Regions from separate parts of the Pedococcus sp. P1_H8 genome, predicted to be linked through region 2. Evidence: predicted binding sites of a transcription regulator. Region 2 holds the regulator's gene; the other holds the start of a gene.

Region 1 (6,064 bases), on a different contig from region 2:
ACGCTGCAGGTGACCCAGGCGCTGCTGCCGGCCCTGATCGCCTCGGGCGCGGGGACGATCGTCAACGTCGGGTCCATCGCGGGACACGTCGCCTACGAGGGCGGTTCGGGCTACGTCGCGGCCAAGCACGCGGTCACGGCCCTGACCCAGACCCTGCGGCTCGAGCTCGTGGACCAGCCCATACGGGTCGAGGAGATCGCGCCCGGGATGGTGCGGACCGAGGAGTTCGCCCTGACGCGGTTCGGCGGTGACCAGGCCCGGGCCGACGCGGTCTATGCGGGGGTTTCGGAGCCGCTGGTGGCCCAGGACATCGCCGAGGCGATCGGCTGGATGGTCGGGCGCCCGGCCCACGTGAACATCGACCTGCTCGTCATCAAACCGCGCATCCAGGCCGCCCCGCACAAGGTGCACCGCGACACCTGACCTGCGCTTTCATGGTTGAGGAATGCAACCATGAGATTGATTGTTCAACGAATCATGACTCAGACCCATGACTCCCTGACCGAGCTCGAGGCCCAGTTCGCCGACCACCTCGAGCTCTCCCCCGAGGCTCAGGACCTGCTGTTCCGCGACGCCCGCACGGCCAACGCCTTCACCGACGAGCCGGTGAGCGAGGAGCAGGTGCGCGCCATCTACGACCTCGTGAAGTGGGCCCCGACGTCGATGAACAACCAGCCGCTGCGGATCGTCCTGGTGCGCACGCCCGACGCCCGCGGCCGGCTCGTCGAGCTGATGGGCGGCAACAACAAGGCGAAGACGTCCACCGCCCCCCTGGTGGCCGTGTTGGCTGCCGACACCGACTTCCACGACGAGCTCGGCAAGGTCTTCCCCCACTTCGAGGGCGCTCGCGACCTCTTCGCCGGCAACGACCAGATGCGCGAGGGGTCGGCCACCCTCAATGCCACCCTGCAGGTCGCCTACTTCATCCTCGGCGTCCGCGCGGCCGGCCTGGCTGCCGGCCCGATGACCGGGTTCGACGCCGCCGGCGTGGACCGTGAGTTCTTCCCCGACGGCGCCCACCGCACCCTCGCGGTGGTCAACATCGGCCGCCCTGCGGAGGGCGCCTGGATGGACCGGCTCCCCCGCCTCGACTACGACGAGGTCGTCACCTCCGTCTGAGCGCCGCCAACTCGCGCGAAAAAACCGTTGCACCAGCCGACCTTCCCGAATTAGCGTCGAGCTACACGGAAGGGAGGTGGTCCAAGAAGTGATTTCAATATGGACGCGTGAGGTGACTGCGCGCTAGCGCACCTCGACTGCTCGAGGTCCGCCATCCGGCGCAATCCCCAGCAGTTCACCGCAGCCCGTGGGCCGTGCAGGTCGTCCCCTGCGCAAGCCGAGCCGATCGTTGTCGGCGAGGCGAAGCCCACGGGCTGTTCCATGCCCAGCGACGTGTTGCCCGCGCGTCAGGGCTGGCGCAGGGCAGCCGCCTCGGCGGCCAGGGCTTCGATGCGGGGCCAGTCCCCTTGCGCCACAGCGTCTTTCGGTGTCAGCCAGGACCCGCCGACACAGCCGACGTTCGGCAGCGCCAACCACGCTGCCGCCGTCTCGGGCGTGATCCCACCCGTCGGGCAGAACCGCAGGTGCGGACACGGCCCGCTCACGGCAGACAGGTAGGGCCGCCCACCGCTCGCCTCGGCCGGGAAGAACTTCATCGCCTCGAGGCCTGCCTCGGCCAGCACGAGCATCTCCGTCAGCGTGCCGGCGCCCGCAAGCAGCGGCAGGCCGCTCGCCAGGGCAGCGTCCAGCAGCCGCGGGGGCGACCCCGGGGTGACCAGGAACTGCGCCCCGGCGTCCTTGACCTGCTGCACCTGCTCCGGCGTGACCACCGTGCCCGCGCCGACGACCATGCCCTCGACCTGCGAGGCCACCGCCTCGATCGCGCCGAGACCGGCTTCGCTGCGCAGCGTGATCTCGATGACGGGTATGCCGCCGCGGACCAGCGCCCGTGCCAGCGGCACGGCCTGCTCGACGGAGTCCACGACGACCACCGGGATGACCGGGGCCAGGTCGAGGATGTCCGCCTCGCTGTAGAGGACCGGCTTCGTGGGGCCGTCCGGCTGCGTGAGGCTCAACTGCGCGCTCGCGGTCGTCGGCGCGCTCGCGCCGGTGAGGGTGTTGGCGGTGGTCATCGGTTCTCCTCGTGGCTGACGAACGGGGCGGAATCGCTTCGGTCCCAGACGTGACCGAGGCTGCCGAAGACGTGGGCGCCCTCGTCGGCGCGACCGACGGCGGCGCGCATGGACGCGAACAGCTCACGCCCGGTGCCGACCCCCTCGGCGGTGACGCGCGGCGAGGGGACCCGGGCGGCGAACTCGTCCTCGTCGACGAGCACGTCGAGCCGCCCGGTCAGCGAGTCGACGCGGATGACGTCGCCGTCCTGGATCTTCGAGATCGGCCCGGCGTGCACGGACTCGGGGGTGACGTGGATGGCCGCCGGGATGGCGCCCGACGCCCCACTCATTCGGCCGTCGGTGACCAGGGCCACGGCATACCCGCGCTTTTGGAGGACTCCCAGGGAGGGGGTCAGGGCGTGCAGCTCGGGCATCCCGTTGGCGCTGGGACCCTGCTCGCGGATCACGACGACGACGTCGCGGTCGAGCTCGCGGCGGGAGAACGCCTGGAGGAAGCCGACCTGGTCGGTGAAGACGCGCGCCGGGGCCTCGATGACGCGGTGCTCCTCCGCGACGGCCGACACCTTGATGACCGCGTGGCCCAGGCTGCCGCCGAGGACGCGGAGCCCGCCGTCGACGGTGAACGGGTCGTCGGCCGGGCGCAGGACGGCCGGGTCGCCGGATTCCGTTGCGGCGTCGACGAACCCGAGCTGGCCGCCGATCATCACCGGCCGCTGGGTGTAGCGCCGCAGCCCCGGTCCGGCCACGGTCAGCACGTCCTCGTGCAGCAGTCCGTGGTCGAGCAGGGTGCCGATGAGGAACGGCGTGCCGCCCGCTGCGTGGAAGTGGTTCACGTCGGCGGGACCGTTGGGGTAGATCCGGGCGATGGACGGGACCGCGGCCGACAGGTCGTCGAAGTCCTCCCAGGTCAGGTCGATCCCCGCGGCGGCTGCCATCGAGATGAGGTGCATCGTGTGGTTGGTCGAGCCGCCGGTCGCCAGGAGGGCGACGACCCCGTTGACGACCGTCTTCTCGTCCACGACCTGGCCGATGCCGTACGGCGTCTCGGACGCGGCGATCTCGGCGACCCGGACCGTCGTCGCGGCCGTGAGGGCCTCGCGCAACGGGTCGTCGGGGTGGACGAACGCCGCTCCGGGCAGGTGCAGGCCCATGACGTCCATGAGCATCTGGTTGGAGTTCGCCGTGCCGTAGAAGGTGCAGGTGCCCGGCGAGTGGTAGGACGCCACCTCGCTCGCGAGCAGCTCGTCGCGCCCGACCTCACCTGCGGCAAACGCCTTGCGGGTCTCGGACTTGTCGGCGTTCGAGCGGCCCGACGCCATCGGCCCGGCCGGCACCAGGGCGGTCGGCAGGTGGCCGAACGACAGCGCCCCTGCGACCAGTCCCGGCACGATCTTGTCGCAGACGCCGAGCATGAGGACGCCGTCGAACACGTCGTGGCTGAGCGCGATCGCCGCCGACATCGCGATGACGTCGCGGCTGAACAGGCTGAGCTCCATGCCCGCCCGCCCCTGGGTGATGCCGTCACACATCGCGGGCACGCCACCGGCCACGCGGGCGACGGCCCCGACCTCGCGTGCGGTCTGCTTCATCGCGGCCGGGTAGTGCTCGAACGGCGCGTGCGCCGACAGCATGTCGTTGTAGGCCGTGATGATCCCGAGGCTCACGCCGGTGTCGGCAGCCATCGTGGTCCGGTCGCTGCCGCCGCACGCGGCGACCGCGTGGGCGAGGTTGGAGCAACCGAGGTCGGTGCGGGCCGGGCGCAGGCTCAGTTCGGAGGCGGCGCGCGAGATGCGTTGCAGGTAGGCCGTGCGGCTGGCTCGGCTGCGGTCGGTCACCCTGGCGGTGACGTCGGCGACGACGGGGTGGATGGCGGGCGCCATGGGGCTCCTGAGGGGATTCGGCGGTCGAGGATGGGACCGCGCGAACGGCTCCGTTGGCGTGCGCGTGTGATTCAGTTCACAAGTGTGACGGCGACCCGCGATCCGGCAATGGGCATCCCGGCATACGGACCAGTAGCCCAGCGGGTGACGGATCACCGCAGGTCGGACAGGATGTCCGTCATGACGGACTGGATCGAAGGGACCATCGAGCGAGTCGAGAACGTCATCTACCTCGCGGTGGCGGTGATCCTGTTCGCCGTGGCGTCGGTCGTGATCGGCAAGACCGTCCTCACCTTCGGCAACCTCGGCAGCGGCGGGGTGGTGGACGTGGCTGCGGACATCCTCGACCTGCTGCTGCTCGTCTTCATCGTCGTCGAGCTGCTCTTCGCGGTGCGTACCACCCTCTCCCGGCGCGAGCTGGTGGCCGAGCCCTTCCTCCTCGTCGGGATCATCGCCTCGATCAAGGAGATCGTCGTGCTGTCGGTCAAGGCGCCCGACCTCTTGGGCAAGCCGGCGTTCGCCGACACGCTGCGACTGATGGGGCTGCTGACCGGCACGATCATCCTGCTGGCGCTGGCGTCGTTCCTGTTGCGCCGCAAGGAGAGAGAGCCCAGTGAGGGCGCCAACTCCGGCCACGGCGACACCGACGTGCAGACCCAGGCCCACTCCGGGTCGATGTAAAAACGCCGGTGATCCCCGGCGTTTTCATCGACCCGGGGATGGGGGGCGACGGACGGGAGGTCAGGGCTGGCGGCGGGACAGCGTCCAGGCAGCGGCGTCGTCGAGCGAACCCTTCGCCACCCTGCTGAACACGAGGCGGTCGTGCAGCCGGTTGCGCCGGCCGCCCCAGAACTCGACCTCGTCGCACAGCACGCGGTACCCGCCCCAGAAGTCGGGCACGGGCACGTCGTCCGCGTTCCCGCGGTCGGGGAACTGCGCGGCATACCTGGCGTAGGCCTCCTCGAGGCCGGCGCGGCCCTCGATCGGCTGGGACTGTCGCGAGGCCCACGCGGAGATGCGCGAGGCCCAGGGGCGTGACCCGAAGTAGCCCGCCACCTCCTCGCGCGACACCTGTTCCGCCACCCCGCGGAACCGGATCGCCCGGAACATCGCGGGCCAGGTCAGCGAGGCAGCAATCCCACCGGTGGCGGCGATCTCGAGACCCTTGGCCGACTCGGTGCCGGTGACGAACCCCGGGCCGCGCTCGTCGAAGAACCGCATCAGCACGGTCCGCACGTTGGGTCGTCCCTCGGCGTCGACGGTGGCGACCGACAGGGCGTAGGGCTCGGGGACGTCGGCCTGCGCCTGCGAGCGCTCCACGGCCTCGTCGACCCAGCGCTTGGCCTGCTGCCACGGCGTGGGCGCGATCTCGGCCTCGGAGATCCCGTCACCGCTGTAGTCGAGGCGCAGAGGGTCAGTGCGGTGCAGGTCTTCCATGGGTCGAGATTAGGGTGAAGGTCGGACCAGTAGTCAGGGAGGCAGCATGCCCAGCAAAGGCAAGGCCGTCGGCAACCTCGTGAAGTGGGGCGTGAAGTACGGCCCTCACGTTGTCGTGCTGGCCCAGCAGGCCAAGGAGCCGGCCATGAAGGCTGCCCAGACGGCGCTGGACCGGCAGCGGGCCCGGCGCCGGGCGATCGAGCACGCGGCGACGGTGCGCGAGGGCACGGTGCTCAAGACGTTCGACCCGCGAGCCGACCACAGCGAACCCGTGTGGGTGGTCTTCTCCGGCGACGACGCCATCGCCGCCCACCCCACCTCCACCACTCCCCTCGCCGAGCTCATCGCCAACAGCGACCTGTCCACCCGGGCCCGCCCGGCCGACCTCCCCACCCCGGCCGCGCGTCTCAAGCAGCTCCCCCGCCGCCGGACCGGTCGGTCGCGATGACCCTCCTGGCGCCGATGGCCGACGGGGCGCGGCGCCAGCTCGCCCACGCGCTGCGCTCCAAGGTCGCCGGCTCCGACGCCCAGGCCAAGGCCGAACGCATCTGGGGCGCCGAGGGACCCCGCTGGTTCACGCCCGACGACCCGATCTGGCGGGTGCACGCCGAC
Region 2 (6,064 bases):
ACCAGGACCACGACAGGGGTGTTCCGGGAGGCGGCACGACGGGCGGCCGCGGCCCTGGCGGCGACCGGGCTGGGTGCGGGCATCCGCGCGGCTTCGGCCATCAGCCGGTCGCGCAGGGTCGTGACGAAGGCGGCGTCCGGCGCCGGGATGGTCGGGACGAGGTCCACGAGATGGCGGCTGGTCTCGACGAGCTCGACGAGGTGCGCGTCGGTGATGCGCTCGCCGTCGAGGGCGCGCTGGAAACGGTCTGCCGAACGGTTCAGTACTGGCATGTCGGCTTCTCCCTCCCCAGCCCTGCGGTGTTCCCTGCAATCTTCCCGGTGATGGTGCTCCCGGTGTCCCCGGTCATGATGTCCCGCATCATGTCCCGGTCATGGTGTCGTGCTGAGAACGAGCGGCAACGCCGGAAGTTACGCGTCGCGACGTAGCGAAACTCGTGGGTTTCAGATGTCGACATCGGCGAGCTCCCGGTGCAGGGCCCGCACGGCGCGGAGCTGGAGCTGCTTGACGGCACCCTCGGACTTGCCGAGGACCTTGGCGGTCTCCGCTAGGGTCAGGCCCTGCAGGAACCGCAGCACCACGCACTCGGCCTGCTCGGGCTTGAGCCCCTTGACGGCGGCGAGGAGGCGCTGGTCGCGCAGTCGGTCTAGCACTTCCTGGTCGGGTGCGTCCACGCGCCGGTCGGCGTCGAGCATGTCGGCGGTGGTGACCTCCATGCGGAAGCGCGCCGACTTGGCGTTGTCGGTGATCAGGTTCCGGGCGATGGTGATGAACCAGGCCGCGATGTCGCGGCCCTGCCAGGAGAAGGAGTCCATCCGGCGCAGCGCTCGCAGGAAGGTCTCGGAGGTGATGTCCTCGGCCAGCTGCTTGCCGCCCACGCGCACGTAGACATAGCGGTAGACCACGTCGACGTAGCGTTCGTAGAGCATCCCGAACGCCTCGGCGTCGCCCCGCTGGGCGAGCTCGACGAGGGCGGAGATCCGTTCGAAGTCCTGCGGCGCCTCGCCCGGGCCGAAGCCGGCGCGCGCCGCCGAACCGCCGCCGGCGCCTCCGTGGCCGCCACCGGACAGGGTGCCGGCCGTGCCCGCCTCTCCAGCCAGGCTCAGCAGCACCCGCAGGGTGCCGAGGAAGTCCGCGGTGGCCGCTCCCATGCCGTGGTCGCCCGCCGTGGCGTAACCGAGGGCCGGGCGGCTCGTTGCCCAGATCGGAGCGTTGCCACCAGCAGGTTGACCGGCCCGGAGGGCAGCACGAGGGACCGCGAGTCGTCTCGCGGCGCTGCGTGGTGCACGAATCCGGATGAGGGCCTCCTGACCCGACAGTTTCCCCGATATCTGCCAGATTGTCAGGAGACCTGCGACACATCCCGGTATGCCGTGGTGTCCAGCGGGTCGCGTGGGTGCATTGGGGCGCGTGGGGCGAAACCCCCGCGGCGCCCTTTCCGCAACCTGAGCACCCCAGGGGGCGCCCAGATTGCGGAAACGAGGCGACCACCCGGCATACGCTGCAGGTGTGTCCCGAGACTCCACGGCCGCCGCCCGCATCACCCTGGTCAGCAAGCCGGGCTGCCACCTGTGCGAGGAGGCGCGGTCCGTCATCGAGCGCGTTGCCGCCGACCTGGGGGTGGGCTGGGTGGAGCTGTCGATCGAGGACGACCCGGCACTCAAGGAGCAGTACTGGGAGCAGATCCCGGTCACCTTCGTGGACGGGCGCCAGCACGACTACTGGCGGGTCGACGAGACCCGGCTGAGGAGCGCGCTCACGAGCACGAGGTGACGTGGCTCACGTGCCTGGTGAGACGGTCGCTTGTGACTTTGTGCATCCGTTCACAAAAGCGTAATCTGGCCAGGCTCCCATCCGCCCCAGCCAGGCGCGGACTGCCCGTGATGAGAAGGAGCCGGAAGAGACTGTGTCTGCCGACCCGAGCGCCCGTCGGGGTATTCCCGACGCCACGGTCGCACGGCTACCCGAGTACCTCCGCGCCCTGACCGGCTTCGCGGAGCGCGGGATCACGTCGGTGTCCTCCGAGGAACTCGCCTCGGCTGCCGGTGTCCGCAGTGCCAAGCTCCGCAAGGACCTGTCCCACCTCGGGTCCTACGGCGTGCGCGGGGTCGGCTACGAGGTCGACCACCTCGCCTACCAGATCTCCCGCGAGCTCGGCCTCACCCAGGACTGGCCCGTCGCCATCATCGGGATGGGAAACCTCGGCCACGCACTCGCGGCCTACAGCGGCTTCGCCACCCGGGGGTTCCGCGTCGTCGCCCTGCTCGACCAGGACGACACCCTGCTGGGGCAGGAGATCGCCGGGATCACCGTGCAGCCCATGGACGCCCTCAGGTCCCTGGTGGCCGACCAGGGCCTGGCCATCGGGGTGATCGCGACGCCCGCTGCCTCGGCGCAGGACGTCGCCGACCAGCTCGTGGCCGTCGGGGTGCGCTCGATCCTCAACTTCGCCCCGTGCGTGCTCGCCGTGCCCGAGGACGTCGACGTTCGCAAGGTCGACCTCTCGACGGAGCTGCAGATCCTCGCCTTCCACGAGCAGCGCAGGGCACTCGCGGCCGAGGGTGCGCTCGACCACGTCGCCGAGGGCGCGCTCGACCACGTCGCCCTGGCGGTCGGCCGATGAGCCTGGTCATCCTGGGCCTGTCCCACCACACCGCGCCGCTGCCCCTCCTCGAGGCCATGTCGCTCGACGCCGAACGCCGCCGGGCGCTCGCCGCCAGCCTCACCGGCCGCGAGAACCTCACCGAGGCGATCGTCGTGTCCACCTGCAACCGCACCGAGGTCTATGCCGAGTCGATGACCTTCCACGGCGCGGTCACCGACATCTCGGACGCGCTCACCGAGGTCACCGGCGTGGGTCGCGACGAGCTGCGCGAGCACCTCTACGTGCACTACGAGGACCGCGCCATCGCGCACGCGTTCACGGTGGCCTGCGGTCTGGACTCGATGGCGGTGGGTGAGGCCCAGATCCTCGGCCAGATGCGCACCGCTCTGCGCGAGTCGCAGAAGTCCGGACATGCCGGCCCCGCGCTCAACACCCTTTTTCAGCAGGCCCTCCGGGTCGGTAAGCGGGCCCACACCGAGACGGGGATCGACGCCGTGAGCGTCTCCCTGGTCGAGGCGGGCCTGGCTCGCGCCGAACGCGAGCTCGGATCCCTGGCCGGGCTGAAGGTCCTCGTGGTGGGTGCCGGCGGCATGAGCTCCCTGGCCGCCACGACCGTCTCGCGCCGCGGCGCCGCAGGACTCACGATCGTCAACCGGACGCTGGCCAAGGCGGTCCGCCTGGCAGAACGCACCGGCGGCGTCGCCCGACCGCTCGACGACCTCTCTGCCGCCCTCGCCGGCGCCGACGTCGTCATCTCGTGCACGGGGTCGACGGGCGTGGTCGTCGACCTCGCGACGGCGGGGGATGCCCAGGTGGCCCGCGCCGGGCGCCCGCAGGCCTACATCGACCTCGCCCTTCCTCACGACGTCGCCCCCGAGGTCGCCTCGCTGAGCGGGGTCACCCTCGCCGGGCTGGGCGCGCTGGGCGAGGAGCTCTCCGGCGGCCAGGCCCCGCCCCAGGTGCGTGAGGTGGCGGACCTCGTCATCGGTGAGGTCGCGGCATACCTCACCTCGCGGGCGGCCGAGACGGTCGCGCCGACCGTGGCCGCGCTGCGGTCGCACGCCGCCGACGTCGTCGCCGGCGAGCTCAACCGACTCGACCAGCGGCTCCCCGACCTCGACGACGTCGCTCGCGCCGAGGTCCAGCTCGCCATCCACCGCATCGTCGAGAAGCTGCTGCACACCCCGACCGTCCGCATGAAGGAACGCGCCGTGGGCGGTGAGGGCGCCGACTACGCCCAGGCCCTGCGCGACCTGTTCGACCTGCGCCCCGGCGAAGCCGTCACCGCGTCCGTGCCCCCGCCCGAGCGTGGAGGTATGCCGTGAGCGCACCTGCCGCTGCGCCCCTCGCCCTGCGCCTGGGCACCCGCCGCAGCCCCCTGGCCACCACCCAGTCCACCTGGGTGGCAGACCTGTTGCGCGCCCAGGGGCACACGGTCGAGCTCGTCGAGATCGTCACCGAGGGCGACACCTCGACCGCCTCGCTCGCCTCGATCGGCGGCACCGGCGTGTTCGCCGCCGCGCTGCGGCGGGCCCTGCTCGCGGGCGAGGTCGACCTTGCCGTGCACTCGCTCAAGGACCTGCCGACCACACCCGAGCCCGGCCTGGTCGTGGCGGCCCTCCCGCTCCGTGAGGACCCACGCGACGTGCTCGTCTCCTCCGGTGGTCGCACCCTGGGTGAGCTCGGCGAGGGGGCGGTCGTCGGCACCGGTTCGCCGCGCCGCGTCGCCCAGCTCGCGGCCCTCGGACTCGGGCTGTCGTTCAAGGACATCCGCGGCAACGTCGACACCCGCATCGGTCTGGTCAGGGACGGCGCCCTCGACGGTGTCGTGCTGGCCCGCGCGGGTCTGGCCCGGCTCGGCCGGCTGGCGGACGTCGCCGAGGCGATCGACCCCCTCCAGATGTTGCCCGCCCCCGGCCAGGGCGCGCTCGCCGTGGAGTGCCGGGCCGACGACGCCGCCACGCGCGTCGCGCTCGCGGTCCTCGACGACCCCGACACCCGCGCATGCGTGACCGCCGAGCGTGCTGTCCTCGCGGCGCTCGAGGCAGGCTGCTCGGCGCCGGTCGGAGCCCTGGCCGAGATCGTCGAGGGTGAGGACGGGCTCGAGCTGTCCCTGCGAGCCTTCGTGGGTGCCGTCGACGGGTCGTTCGACCTGCGCCGGTCCCTCGTGGGCGGCGTCGACGACGGTGCGGCCCTCGGGCGCCGACTCGCCGCCGTGCTCCTCGAGGACGGCGCCGACCTCCTCAAACCGCAACCTGAGCGCCCCGGAGGGGGCCCAGGTTGCAAGACCCCAGACCCAGCCGGGGCGACCGGACCTGATCCGATCGCCGGCCCCGACAGCAGCACCGACCGCATACCCGAACACGACAGCACGGAGCGTGCACTGTGAGCCCCACGCGCTCGACCCAGCCCACCACCCACCAGACCCCTCGTCAGAGCCGGGTCCCGGGACGCGTCGCCTTCGTCGGCGCCGGCCCCGGCGACTCCGGACTCATGACCGTGCGGTCCCTGGAGTTCCTCGCCGCAGCAGACGTGGTCGTCATCGACCAGGTGGCTCGTGAGGACGTCGTTGCCCGCTACTGCCGCGCCGACGTCGAGATCATCGACGCCGGCCACGGTGAGCACGGGCAGCCGCTGACCCACGCCATGCGGGCCAAGCTCGTCGTCAAGGCCGCCAAGTCCGCCACCGGCGGCCTGGTGGTCCGGCTCATGGACGGCGACCCGGGCACCTTCAACGGCCTCGCCGAGGAAGCCCTGGCGTGCCAGAAGGCCGGCATCGGGTTCGACATCGTGCCCGGCGTCAGCGCGGTCTCGGCCGTGCCTGCCTATGCGGGCATCCCGCTGACCTCGAGCAGCTCACCGGCAGTGCACGTGATCTCCGCCAACGACCGGCACGTCGACTGGTCGGCCTCGGTGGCCGACTCCGTCACCGTGGTCCTGCTCGGCCAGCCCGAGGACCTCGGCGTCGCGCTGGGCAAGCTGCTGGCCGCAGGTCGGTCGGCCGACAGCCCGGTTGCCCTCACCGAGCGGGGCACGACGATCCGACAGGCCACCCGCGTCACCACCCTGGGTGAGGTCGCCAAGGTCATGAAGACCCTGGAGTTCCCCGCCCTCGCCGTGGTGGGCACGACCGTGGCGCTGCGCGAGAACCTCTCCTGGTTCGAGACCAAGCCGCTGTTCGGCTGGAACGTCCTGGTGCCCCGCACCAAGGAGCAGTCCGGCTCGACCATCGCCCGGCTGGAGTCCTTCGGCGCGACGGCCGAGGTCGTCCCGACGATCTCGGTCGAGCCGCCGCGCACGCCGCAGCAGATGGAGCGTGCGGTCAAGGGTCTGGTCACCGGTCGCTACGAGTGGATCGGGTTCACCTCGGTCAACGCCGTCAAGGCCGTGCGGGAGAAGTTCGAGGAGTTCGGGCTCGACGCCCGGGCCTTCGCCGGACTCAAGATCGCTGCAGTCGGT

Evidence for each region. The regulator Rex, encoded in region 2, represses fermentation and respiration genes when NADH is low (regulators of the CRP and FNR family bind a similar motif). The targets are predictions, from matches to a motif close to CTTGTGAANNNNTTCACAAG.
Region 1: edd (phosphogluconate dehydratase) is a predicted target of Rex. The motif match lies at 4,079-4,098, and genes of this name have one in related genera.

The regions. Positions count from the first base shown of each region.
Region 1 covers NZ_JBFUCP010000008.1:207,084-213,147, forward strand. Annotated here, with positions in the region: gene AC1DYG_RS13755 (SDR family NAD(P)-dependent oxidoreductase) at 1-423, shown strand, start outside; gene AC1DYG_RS13760 (malonic semialdehyde reductase) at 478-1,119, shown strand; gene eda (bifunctional 4-hydroxy-2-oxoglutarate aldolase/2-dehydro-3-deoxy-phosphogluconate aldolase) at 1,407-2,132, opposite strand; gene edd (phosphogluconate dehydratase) at 2,129-4,015, opposite strand; gene AC1DYG_RS13775 (phosphate-starvation-inducible PsiE family protein) at 4,196-4,696, shown strand; gene pdxH (pyridoxamine 5'-phosphate oxidase) at 4,757-5,452, opposite strand; gene AC1DYG_RS13785 (hypothetical protein) at 5,499-5,900, shown strand; gene AC1DYG_RS13790 (oxygenase MpaB family protein) at 5,897-6,064, shown strand, end outside.
Region 2 covers NZ_JBFUCP010000004.1:571,924-577,987, reverse strand. Annotated here, with positions in the region: gene AC1DYG_RS08200 (hypothetical protein) at 1-272, opposite strand, end outside; gene AC1DYG_RS08195 (sigma-70 family RNA polymerase sigma factor) at 444-1,151, opposite strand; gene AC1DYG_RS08190 (glutaredoxin family protein) at 1,510-1,773, shown strand; gene AC1DYG_RS08185 (redox-sensing transcriptional repressor Rex) at 1,907-2,623, shown strand; gene AC1DYG_RS08180 (glutamyl-tRNA reductase) at 2,620-3,930, shown strand; gene hemC (hydroxymethylbilane synthase) at 3,927-4,994, shown strand; gene AC1DYG_RS08170 (bifunctional uroporphyrinogen-III C-methyltransferase/uroporphyrinogen-III synthase) at 4,991-6,064, shown strand, end outside.